DNA from 4 places in the Bariatricus sp. TF06-38A genome. Region 4 is predicted to be linked to each of the others. Evidence: predicted binding sites of a transcription regulator. Region 4 holds the regulator's gene; each other region holds the start of a gene.
What was found. Region 4 encodes Rex, which represses fermentation and respiration genes when NADH is low (regulators of the CRP and FNR family bind a similar motif). Its sites were predicted from a motif close to ATTGTTAANTANTTAACAAT; they were not measured.

Region 1 (3,232 bases), on a different contig from region 4:
TCTGCCTTTGAAAAAACATTTTGAAAAATTTTGAATACCAAATCAGAATGAATGTTCCTATGTAACAAAAAGAGTATCACGTTTCTTCTTGTTCACGTGATACTCTTTCTTTCATGGCTTCTGACTGTTACTGTTGATATACGTTTTACTTTTTCATTTACAATCTGTTTTATTTTACACCATGGTCCACCTGGTACATATGCGAAATCATGCGGAAGATCTGACTGGTATATCCCCATTCATTATCATAAAAACTGATCAGTTTGAAAAAATGACCGTTTACCTGGATTCCTTCCCTTGCATCAAAAGAGGATGCGTGATTATCTCCGATAAAATCGGAAGAAACAACTTCATCATCCACATAATCCAGAATCTCCTTAAGAGTTGTTTCGGAAGCTTCCTTCATTTTCTTACAGATATCTTCATAAGTGGCTTCTGTCTTCAACGCGACATTCAGATCCACAATGGATACATCTGAAGTCGGTACACGATAAGAAATTCCATTCATACGGTCCTTTAACGCCGGAATAACAAGTGAGATTGCTTTTGCAGCTCCTGTTGAAGATGGGATCAGATTTCCGAATACAGCACGACCTGTACGCCAGTCTTTCAGCGAACGGCAGTCAACTACCTTCTGTTTTGCTGTAGCTGAATGGATGGTAGACATCAGACCATACTCTATTCCATAATTATCCTCCAAAACCTTACAGATCGGTGCAAGACAGTTTGTTGTGCAAGATGCATTTGAAACGACCTGCATAGATGACTGATAAAGTTCATGATTCACGCCCATTACAAATGTCGGTGTGTCCTGATCTTTAGCCGGTGCAGAGATGATCACTTTCTTTGCTCCACCCCGGATATGTGCCATTGCTTTTTCTGTCGTACAGTAAGCACCTGTCGCATCTATAATGTATTCTGCTCCACACTCTCCCCACGGAATGTCAGCAGCATCATTTTCTGAATACACTCGGATCTTCTCGCCATTTACAACAATTCCATCCTCATATTTTTCCAGACTTCCCTGGAAACGTCCAAAGATCGAATCGTAACGGATCATATAAATCATATAATCCAGATCTGCGTTTCTCACATTGATCCCACAAATTTTAAATTTTTCCGGCTGATTGATGGCAATGCGGAATGCAACTCTTCCAATACGTCCAAATCCGTTTATGCCGATTGTTATTGCCATATTAAATACCTCCCTGTATATGACATATTGATACTCTTTGTATCTTCTTTCCTTGCAATAACAGTCCGCCACAATCTATTGCGAGTGTAACACACTTTTTTTTGAAATGCTACCGAAATGGCAGTAATTAATCATTTAACAGGATTCTTATTTTTTTAACAGGATTCTTATTTTTTTAACAAAAAAGGATGCGCTTTTCCAAACGCACCCTCTGTCATTTTTTATGCAATTACTCTGACTTTCAGAACACCCTCGATCATTTCCAGACCTTTTATCACGTCTTCTGCCACATCATTATCCACATCGATCATCGTATATGCATAGCTGCCACGGCTCTTATTCGTCATATCATCGATATTGACATTATCCTTTGCCAGAAGCGCAGTAAACTGACCGATCATGTTCGGAATATTCCTGTGCAGAATCGTAATTCTTGTCTTATCCCTTACCCCCATATCGCATGCCGGGAAGTTGACAGAATTATGGATATTTCCATTTTCCAGGAAATCTTTCAGCTCTTCTACTGCCATCTTTGCACAATTGTCTTCTGATTCAGCAGTTGACGCTCCCAGATGCGGAATAACAATCGCATGCTTCACTCCTGCGATCTCCGGTGTCGGAAAGTCAGTTACATAGCGTCCGACTTTTCCACTAACAAGTGCATCCACAATGTCTTCACTGTTCACCAGTACATCTCTTGCAAAGTTCAGGATCACAACGCCCTCTTTCATCAGACTGATGGCATTCTTATTGATCATACCCTTTGTATCTTCCAGTGCCGGTACATGGATTGTGATATAATCACACTCCTTGTAGATCTCATCTACATTCTTAGTGTGATGGATACTTCTTGAAAGTCTCCATGCAGAATCTACAGAAACATATGGATCATAGCCATACACTTCCATCCCAAGATGCGTAGCCGCATTCGCAACCAGGACACCGATTGCACCAAGACCGATCACACCAAGCTTCTTTCCCTGGATCTCACAGCCTGCAAATGCTTTTTTCGCTTTTTCTGCATCTTTGGCAATATTGCCATCCTCTTCGTTCTCCTGTACCCAGTTGATACCGCCAAGGATATCTCTGGATGCAAGCAGCATACCGGCGATCACCAGCTCTTTTACACCATTAGCATTTGCCCCTGGTGTATTAAATACAACGATTCCCTGTTCCGCACATTTGTCCAGTGGAATATTATTTACACCGGCTCCGGCACGGGCAATCGCTTTTAAATCTTTATCAAATTCCAGTTCATGCATTCCGGCACTTCTTACAAGTACCGCATCTGCTCCTGCCATCTCACCGGCAAGTACATAGTCATCACTGAATTTCTCCAGTCCAACAGGAGAAATCGGGTTTAAGCAAAAATATTTATACATATTACAGATTCTCCTCCTCAAACTTCTTCATAAATGCAACAAGGGCTTCCACACCTTCGTATGGCATTGCGTTATAAATACTTGCACGCATACCCCCAACAGTACGGTGTCCTTTCAGATTCTCAAGACCTGCTTCTTTTGCCTCTTTTACAAATTTGGCATCCAGCTCGTCACTGCCTGTCACAAATGGTACATTCATAAGAGAACGGTCTTTCTTTTCTACCGTACCTTTGAACAGTTTGCTCTGATCCAGGTAGTCATAGAGCAGTTTGGCTTTCTTTTCGTTGCGTTCTTTCATAACTTCCAGTCCGCCCATCTTTTTGAGCCATTTAAATACCTTACCGCAGATATAGATTCCGTATGCCGGCGGTGTATTGTAAAGAGAACCTGCGTCTGCATGTGTCTTGTATGTAAGCATGGTCGGTGTTCCAGGAAGTACATCCTCTGTAATCAGATCTTCACGGATGATCGCGATAACAACACCCGCTGGTCCGATATTCTTCTGGACTCCGCCATAGATGAGACCATATTTTGTCACATCTACAGGCTCAGACAGGAAGCAGGATGATACATCCGCTACCAGTGTCTTGCCTTTCGTGTTCGGAAGTTCCTTGAATTTGGTTCCGTAAATTGTATTATTTTCGCAGATATATAC
Region 2 (3,232 bases), on a different contig from region 4:
AAAAGAGGGCGTAACGTTGTACTGACAAAGTACGGAAAAGTATTTCTGGAATATGTAGAAGAAGCTTTAAAGATTCTGGACAGTGGTGTAAAAAAGACAAGGGCGTTGACAAGTGACACCGGCGGGGTGATCGATCTCGCATATATTTTTACGCTTGGAAGTGTATTTGTTCCACAGCTTGTAGGCGGTTTTTTGAAGGAACACGAAGACTGGGATGTGAATTTCCGTTTTTCTGTCGGAAATACGACAGAGATTATACAGGGGTTGAAAGAGGAGAAGTATGACATCGCTCTCTGCTCGCGAAAAGAAAAAGAATCCGGGATTGATTTTGTACCGATCGCTAAGGAAAAATTGGTTGTTGTTGTTCCAAGAGACCATGAGCTTGCCGGAAGAGGATCTGTTGATCTGAAGGAAACACTTCCTTATCCCCAGGTATATTTCACCAAGAACAGCGGGCTCAGACCGGTGATCGACCAGTTGTTTGAACAGACCGGAGGGACACCGAAGATAGCATATGAGATTCTGGAAGATGCATCGATGGCAGGTCTTGTGGCAGAAAATTTTGGAATTGCGGTAATGCCGGAGATTCCTATACTTAAAAATCTGAATGTAGATGTACTGGATATTGAGAATCCACCATACGAACGTTATATATATCTGGCGAAGCTGAAGGAAAAATATCTGGCGCCGGTTGTAAAAGAATTTATTGAATATGTAAAAGAAAGCAATGGGAAGGCACTTTAATAGGCCTTCCCATCTCTTTTGACAAACTGGATGAAACGTTTGACAGCGGGAATCTGGTATTTGTCGCGGATGTATCCCATATAAACGGTGTGGGTAAGGTCTGCATCGGCAAGCGGGAGTACGGTTACATTTGCCTGATCAACCGCATCGACCCTGGCAACCAGGGCGATTCCGAAATCTTCGGCAACCAGGGCAGCAATTGCGTTTTCATCCGGACACTCACAGACGATGTTTACCTTCAGCTTCTTTTCTTTATAGAAGTTACGGGTGAAGCCACCGAGTCCGGAATAGCGGTCATACCCGATCAGAGGATAGTCAGTAAGGTCACTGTAACAGACGGATTCTTTCTGGACAAGAGGATGTTCTTTTGGAGTAATTACAACCATATTCTGGTTCAAAATGGGTACAAAGGAAATATCCGGTTCATCCGCAACGAAAGAACCAAAGATCACATCGTGGCGGTCGGATTTGAGCCCCTGGATCATATCTGCAGTGTGCGTTTGGTTAAAATTGAAGGTTACATGCTTGTTGCGGTCTATATCCAGGAAGGATCGCACTGTATGCGGAATATAGTAGTTTGCCAGCGGAAATACATAGGCGATATCAATATGTCCACCGCTTCCGGCAAGCTGCTTCATCTTATGCTCGGCAATATGTACCTCCTCTAGGATCCGGTTGACATGTTCCAGGAAGACGCGGCCGGATTTGGTGAGGACAACATTGCGTCCCTGATGTTCAAAAAGCATCAGTCCAAGTTCTTCTTCCAGAAGCGACATGGACCGGCTGAGGCTTGGCTGGGAGATCTTAAGTACTTCTGCAGCCTGTCGGAAATGCTGCAGGGTTGCTACTTTTTGGAAATATTCAAGCTGATTTAGCGTCATGGTAAAAAATCCTTTCTATATTATATAAAATAATCATACCATAACTGATGCCAAAAAGCTATCAAAAACACACATAAGATATATTTGAACTATCAAATGATATCGTCTATAATTTAACTATCAAGAGGTTGTTTAAAAATTAACAAAAATTGGGCAAACGTTAAAAACATTCTCAAAGAACAAAGAAATAAATTTCGATGGAAGAAGAAAAGGAGAACAAATCATGGCAGAGAGAATTACAGGACACACAGAACTTATCGGACTTATGGCTTATCCAATCAGACATTCAAGTTCACCGGCAATGCATAATGAAGCATTTGCTTACCTTGGACTGGATTATGCTTACCTTGCATTTGAAGTTGACAACAGCACACTGGAAGATGCAGTAAAAGGACTTCGTGCTCTGAAAATGGTAGGATCTAACGTGTCTATGCCAAATAAAACAGTTGTTGGACAGTATCTGGACAAATTATCTCCGGCAGCAGAGCTTTGTGGAGCAGTTAACACAATCGTAAATGAAGATGGTGTTTTAACAGGACACATCACAGATGGTATCGGATTCATGCAGGCATTAAAAGATAACGATATCGATGTGATCGGAAAGAAGATGACAATCGCAGGCGCAGGCGGAGCTGCTACAGCAATTGAAATCCAGGCTGCACTTGACGGTGTAAAAGAAATCTCTATTTTCAACATTCATGATAAATTCTGGGCAAACGCTGAAGAAACAGTAAGAAAGATCAATGAAAAGACAAATTGCAAAGCTACTCTTTACGATCTGGATGACAAAGAAAAATTAAGAGAAGAAATGAACGATTCATACATCTTCGTAAACGGAACAGGTGTTGGTATGAAACCACTGGAAGGAATGTCAGTTGTACCGGATAAATCATTCTTCCGTCCGGAACTTATTGTTATTGATGTTCCTTACTCACCACTGGAAACAAAGATGCGTTCTATGGCAAAAGAAGTTGGATGTAAGACAATGAACGGTCTTGGAATGATGTTATTCCAGGGAGCAGCAGCATTCAAACTCTGGACAGGAAAAGAAATGCCGATCGAACACATGAAAGAAGTATTAAACATCAGATACGATGATTAATACCCGGCAGGCTTGTATTGAATATAAGAAGAAATCGAAAAAATTTGAAAAACAGGAATGTGAGGAAAAGAGATGAATAAGAAATACATACCCAGCGCCCTGATCCTTTATTTAAACTACTTTATCCACGGTGTCGGATGTTCCATCCTTGGACAGGCAGTCATCAAGGAAGCACTTGCCGCTTCCTGGGGCGTAGAAGTTATGGCAATCACTGCAATTTCAGCAGCACTCGGACTTGGACGTCTGATCGCGCTTCCGTTCGCCGGACCGCTTTCTGACAAACTCGGACGTCGTATTTCAACAGCGATCGGTAGTGGATCCTATGCAATCTACCTGATCGGACTTGCACTTGCATTTAATGCAGGAACAAATGGCGGATACCAGATCGCATATATCTGTGCAATCGTTGGTGGTATCGCAAACTCTTTCCTGGATACAGGAATTTACCCGGCTGTTTCAGAAATCATTTACAAAGCACCGGGCGTTGCAACTATGGGGATCAAAT
Region 3 (3,232 bases), on a different contig from region 4:
TTGTGTCTCAGACGACATTTAATTACAATAAATTCAAAGATTTAGTTGAAATTATTTCAGAAAAGGGTTATGATATAAGTGTTTTAAATACGATTTGTAATGCAACCAGAGAGCGTCAGACAGAAGCAAGGAGCATTGCAAAAGAGGTGGATGCTATGATTGTAATCGGAGACAAACATAGTTCCAATACCCAGAAACTGTATGAAATATGCAGCAGGGAATGTCACAATACGTACTATATACAGACACTTGACGATTTTGATATGAATCAATTAAGGTCCGTGGAAACAGTAGGTATTACAGCAGGGGCATCCACGCCCAACAATATAATTGAGGAGGTTCAAAATAATGTCAGAATTAACTTTTGAACAAATGTTAGACGAGTCATTTAAAACAATTCATAATGGAGAGGTCGTAGATGGTACTGTAATTGATGTTAAGCCAGATGAAATCATCTTAAATATAGGATACAAAGCAGACGGTATCATCACCAGAAGTGAATATACCAATGATAACAGTGTAGATCTTACAACTGTTGTTTCTGTTGGTGATCCGATGACTGTTAAAGTACTGAAAGTCAATGATGGAGAAGGACAGGTTCTTCTTACATACAAGAGACTTGTTGCAGAAAAAGGTAACGAAAGATTAAAAGAAGCATTCGAGAACAAAGAAGTCCTGAAAGCACCGGTTACTCAGATTCTTGGCGGTGGATTAAGCGTTGTTGTAGATGAAGCAAGAGTATTCATCCCGGCAAGTCTTGTATCAGATACTTACGAAAAAGACCTTTCTAAGTACAAAGATCAGGAAATCGAATTTGTTATCAGCGAATTCAATCCAAGAAGAAACCGTATCATCGGTGACAGAAGACAGCTTCTTGTTGCTGAAAGAGCAGAAAAGCAGAAAGAACTCTTCGCTAAACTTAAAGTCGGTGATGTGATCGAAGGAACAGTTAAGAACGTAACAGATTTCGGTGCATTTATCGATCTCGGCGGAGTAGACGGACTTCTTCATATCTCTGAGATGTCATGGGGAAGAGTTGACAATCCGAAGAAAGTATTCACAGTTGGTGAAACTCTTAAAGTTCTTGTTAAAGATATCCATGATACAAAAGTTGCACTCAGCTTAAAATTTCCGGAGACAAATCCATGGGCTAACGCAGCTGAGAAGTACGCTGTAGGTACAGTTGTAACAGGAAAAGTTGCAAGAATGACAGACTTTGGTGCATTCGTAGAACTTGCTCCTGGAGTAGATGCACTCCTTCATGTATCACAGATCTCAAGAGCACATGTTGAAAAACCTTCAGACGTACTTTCTGTAGGTCAGGAGATTACAGCTAAGATCGTAGATCTTAACGAAGCTGACAAGAAGATCAGCCTTAGCATGAAAGCACTTGAAAATGCAGAAGCTCAGGAAGAAACTGAAGAATAATTAAATAAGATATACAAGGATAGAGACTGATTGAAGTCTCTATCTTTTGTTTGAAAAAAACTGGTAGACATAACTAACTACAGCTGAAAAAAGTTTTCGGATCCATAAGTGATCTCGATAAGTAAGATGAAAAATTTTACCGAATAGTCAGAAAATTCACAAAGAGAGGTCGTAGTAGCCTCTCTTTTTTGTGTAAGGAGACTATTGTGTTAAAAAAACGACAAGATGTACTGGAAAATATACAATAAAATGACGAAAGTTACTGGAATTGTAGGATTTATTTTAGTATATTTATAAGAGAGAAAACAGGAAGGAAGGATATCAAAATGGGACTTTTGACATTTAAAGGCGGAGTTCATCCGAACGACGGAAAAAGTCTTGCGAAAGACAAGGCAATCGTAGAACTTCTGCCACAGGGTGATCTTGTATACCCGTTATCCCAGCATATCGGAGCACCGGCTAAGCCAGTAGTAGCAAAAGGTGACCATGTGCTTAAAGGGCAGAAAATTGCCGAAGCGGGGGGCTTCGTGTCTGCACCGATCTATGCATCCGTATCAGGTACTGTAAAAGCGATTGAACCACGTGTGAATCCGACAGGTTCTAAAGTGAACAGTATCATCATTGCAAATGACGGTCAGTATGAAGAAGTAGAATATCCACAGCCAAAACCTCTTTCTGAACTGACAAAAGAAGAGATTCTGAATATCATTGGAGAGGCTGGCGTAGTAGGTATGGGTGGAGCAGGTTTCCCTACCAGAGTGAAGCTTTCACCAAAAGAGCCAGACAAGATTGATTATATCATTGCAAACTGTGCGGAATGTGAGCCGTATATTACTGCCGATTACAGAAGAATGCTGGAGAATCCGGAACTTCTGGTAGAAGGTATGCGTGTGATCCTGAAGCTTTTTGACAATGCGAAAGGTTTATTTGCAATCGAAGATAACAAACCGGACTGTATCGCAAAATTAAAAGAGCTGACCAAGGACGAGCCTCGTATGGAAGTCAGAGAGATGATGACCAAGTACCCACAGGGCGCAGAACGTCAGCTGATTTTTGCAAATACAGGACGTGCGATCAATTCTACCATGCTTCCGGCAGATGCTGGATGTGTAGTAGACAACGTAGAGACCATCATCAGCATTTACAATGCAGTAGTAAAAGGCATTCCTTCTATGGAACGTGTCGTTACTGTAACAGGGGATGGAGTTGTAAATCCTGGTAACTACAAAGTACTCTTCGGAACCAACCAGAACGAACTGATCGAAGCTGCCGGCGGACTCAAAGAAGGCTGTGAAAAAGTTATTTCAGGTGGACCGATGATGGGATTTGCGATGTATACGACCGATACACCGATCACCAAGACATCTTCATCTATTCTTTGCATGTCAAAAGATGAAGTATCAGCCTGTGAACCGACAGCATGTATCAACTGCGGACGGTGCGTTGACGCCTGTCCAAGCCGCATTATTCCGTCAAGACTGGCTGATTTTGCAGAACGCCATGACGAAGAAGCGTTCCTCAAATTCAATGGTCTTGAATGTGTAGAATGTGGATCCTGCAGTTATGTATGTCCGGCTAAGAGACAACTGAAGCAGGCAATCGGATCGATGAGAAAAACCGCACTTGCCAACAAAAAGAAAAAATAGAATAGAGAGGAAGAGGTGAATAAAAGTGAGTGAACAGTTAAAAGTATCATCTTCACCACATATCCGTTCTAAAGAGACAACCGGCAATATCATGCTGTGGGTTATCATCGCTCTGTTACCGGCAACTTTCTTTGGAATTTACAACTTCCGTGACACAC
Region 4 (3,232 bases):
TGGTTGGCTCATCGAGGATCAGAAAATTTGCATTGGAGAGCATCAGCTTTGCCAGAGATACACGTCCCCTTTCACCACCACTTAAATCACCGATCAGCTTGAAAACATCATCTCCGGTAAAAAGAAAAGCCGCAAGCATGTTCCGGATCTGTGTGTTGGTAAGTGTCGGATAATCATCGGAAATTTCTTCAAAGATCGTCTTATCCATATGAAGGACGTGGTGTTCCTGATCGTAGTAACCAATCTCCACATTGGCACCCAGTGTAAAGGAACCGCTGTCTGCCTGGATCACATTGTTCAGAATCTTGAGAAGCGTAGTTTTTCCGGTTCCGTTGTCGCCAATGATGGCTATATGTTCCCCACGCTTGATCTCGAAACTGATATCGGTGAAAAGTGTCTGTGGCGGAAAGGCTTTGCTTAATCCTTTGACAGAAAGGACATCATTGCCACTGACACGGGAAGGCTCCAGCTTCAGATGGATGTCAGTGTTGATCTCCATCGGTTTGTCTACAAGCGTCATCTTGTCCAACATTTTTTCCCGACTTTCGGCACGCTTGATGGATTTCTCACGGTTAAATGAACGGAGCTTTTCAATCACGGCTTCTTGATGTTTGATCTCACGCTGCTGATTCAAGTATTCTTTTAATCTGGCTTCTCTGAGCTGTTCTTTTTTGACAGCAAAATCAGAATAATTGCCCATATAAGTATGAAGCTGTCCCTGCTCGACTTCAATCACCTTTGTAACCACACGGTTCAGGAAATAGCGGTCGTGGGATACGATAAGAACAGCACCCGGATAATTCAGAAGATAGGTTTCCAGCCATGCGATGGAGTTCATATCCAGGTGGTTTGTTGGTTCATCCAGAAGCAGGACGTCAGGCTTGGTAAGAAGGAGTTTGCCAAGAGATACACGGGTCTTCTGACCACCGGATAAAGAATCTACGGGTTTAGTAAATTCTTCTTCTGTAAATCCGAGACCTTTTAGAACGCCGGTAAGCTCACTTTTATAAGCGTAACCGTCTGCGTGCTCAAATGCAGAAGTCAGTCTCTGATAAGTGGCAAGACGTGCTTCAAGAGCATCTCCGGAAAGAGACGGAAGCTCTATCTCGATTGTACGGATCTGCTTTTCCATCTCAATGACTTCGGCTTTTGCCGTGCGGACTTCTTCATAAATGGTATTGCCGCTTTCCATCTCCTGATGCTGTGCAAGGTAGCCGAGAGTTTTGCCTTTGGTAAGAACAACCGTCCCTGCATCGGGAGAAAGCTGTCCTACGATCATCTTGAGGATCGTGGATTTGCCGGCTCCGTTAAGACCTACAAGAGCAGCTTTTTCATGGTTCTCTATATGAAAGGATCCGTCTTTTACGATGACCTGATCCCCAAAACTTTTTGACAGATTATGACATGCCAGTATCATTTTTATATCCTCCTGTTAAAGTGGCAATTATGTTACTGCTCACAGTAACATAATTATAGCTGAAATACGACAAAAAACAACTATAAAATTTGACTTTTTCACTAGATTCTTATATAATTAAAAATAATGAGTCAAAAAATAGGAAGGTGGAAGTGAAAGTGGCATCAAGAGAAATATCTCAGGCAGTAATAAGGAGACTTCCGCGGTATTATCGTTATTTAGGGGAACTACTGGAGAGCGGAGTCGAACGGATATCATCCAATGAATTAAGTAAAAGAATGAAAGTAACTGCTTCACAGATCCGTCAGGATCTGAATAATTTTGGTGGATTTGGACAGCAGGGATATGGCTATAATGTAAAGTATCTTTATACAGAGATAGGTAAGATCCTTGGACTGAACGAGAAACATAAATTCGTTATCATTGGAGCAGGAAATCTTGGACAGGCACTGGCGAATTATGCAGCATTTGAAAATCGGGGATTTGTTTTAAAAGGGCTGTTTGACGTAAACCCAAGGCTTGCCGGATTGACGATCCGTGGAGTTGAGATCCGTATGATGGATGAATTGAAGGATTTTGTGAAAGAAAACGATATTGAGATCGGGGTTCTTACGATTCCGAAGACAAAAGCAGTAGAGGTTGCCAATCTCCTGGTAGATAATGGAGTTAAGGCTATCTGGAATTTTGCGCATACAGATCTGAATCTGCCGGATAATATTATTGTTGAGAATGTTCATTTGTCTGAAAGTCTGATGAGATTATCTTATAATATCACCAGATACAATGAAGAACATGAAGGAAAGTAGGCAAAGCAGACCAGAAGGCAGAGGTGCAGGAAAATTTTTTCCTGCACCTTTTTGAAAATTAAATGTATGGGAGACCGGATATGAAAGAAATACTGACAGCAGATCAGATGAGAAGATCGGATCAGAGAATGATACAGAAGATGCAGGTCCCGTCCCTTGTCCTGATGGAACGGGCGGCACTTCAGTGTGTGGCTGCGATGAAAGCAGAAGACATAGATTTGTCGAAAGCATTGGTCGTGTGTGGAAGTGGCAATAACGGTGGTGACGGATTCGCAATTGCAAGGATGCTCGTAGAAGAAGGAAATCATCCAGATGTAGTATTGGTCGGAAATTATGACCATCGTAGTGAAGAAACAAAAATCCAGATGAAAATTCTGGAAAATCTGGGAATATCTGTAGGAAACAGTTTGCCACAGAAAGAATATAGTGTTATTATAGATGCCGTATTCGGTATTGGCCTATCCCGTGAAATAAAAGGCAGATACGCAGAGGTGATTGATCAGATGAATCGGATGACTGCCTGTAAGGTGGCAGTCGACACTCCTTCAGGGATCCGTTCGGATGATGGAAAAGTGCTTGGAACGGCATTTAAAGCAGATCTTACAGTGACCTTTGCGTTTCAGAAGATGGGACAGATCCTATATCCGGGATGTGAGTATACAGGAAAGCTTGTTACAGCGCCGATCGGAATTACCAGACCGGAGTTTTTTGCGGAAGAAGAAATCTGCATGGCACTTGAAAAATCCGATGTGCCGGCAATGCTGCCGCAAAGGAAACCGGATTCTAATAAAGGGACTTATGGAAAGGTTCTGATGATTACCGGAAGCAAAGGAATGTCCGGTGCAGCATATTTAAGTGCCAGGGCAGCATATCTTTCGGGAGCAGGTCTTGTCCGGATTTATACGGAGGAAAGTAACCGGGCAATCTTACAGGAACTTTTACCGGAGGCGGTAATGACGACCTATTCTCTGGATGAGACAGAATCATTTGAAGAACTTCCGGATTTGCT

Region 1: the regulator Rex is predicted to act here: its motif matches at 1,359-1,378, upstream of gap (type I glyceraldehyde-3-phosphate dehydrogenase).
Region 2: the regulator Rex is predicted to act here: its motif matches at 1,753-1,772, upstream of PG418_RS03205 (shikimate dehydrogenase).
Region 3: the regulator Rex is predicted to act here: its motif matches at 1,634-1,653, upstream of rsxC (electron transport complex subunit RsxC).

Annotation. Positions count from the first base shown of each region.
Region 1 is NZ_JAQFCE010000002.1:156,100-159,331, reverse strand. Features, by position in the region: gene gap (type I glyceraldehyde-3-phosphate dehydrogenase) at 170-1,195, opposite strand; gene PG418_RS02935 (phosphoglycerate dehydrogenase) at 1,417-2,577, opposite strand; gene serC (3-phosphoserine/phosphohydroxythreonine transaminase) at 2,579-3,232, opposite strand, start outside.
Region 2 is NZ_JAQFCE010000002.1:212,160-215,391, forward strand. Features, by position in the region: gene PG418_RS03195 (LysR family transcriptional regulator) at 1-744, shown strand, start outside; gene PG418_RS03200 (LysR family transcriptional regulator) at 741-1,625, opposite strand; gene PG418_RS03205 (shikimate dehydrogenase) at 1,849-2,727, shown strand; gene PG418_RS03210 (MFS transporter) at 2,800-3,232, shown strand, end outside.
Region 3 is NZ_JAQFCE010000002.1:243,908-247,139, forward strand. Features, by position in the region: gene ispH (4-hydroxy-3-methylbut-2-enyl diphosphate reductase) at 1-368, shown strand, start outside; gene rpsA (30S ribosomal protein S1) at 349-1,428, shown strand; gene rsxC (electron transport complex subunit RsxC) at 1,755-3,074, shown strand; gene PG418_RS03365 (RnfABCDGE type electron transport complex subunit D) at 3,100-3,232, shown strand, end outside.
Region 4 is NZ_JAQFCE010000003.1:250,770-254,001, forward strand. Features, by position in the region: gene PG418_RS05025 (ABC-F family ATP-binding cassette domain-containing protein) at 1-1,417, opposite strand, end outside; gene PG418_RS05030 (redox-sensing transcriptional repressor Rex) at 1,576-2,223, shown strand; gene PG418_RS05035 (NAD(P)H-hydrate dehydratase) at 2,304-3,232, shown strand, end outside.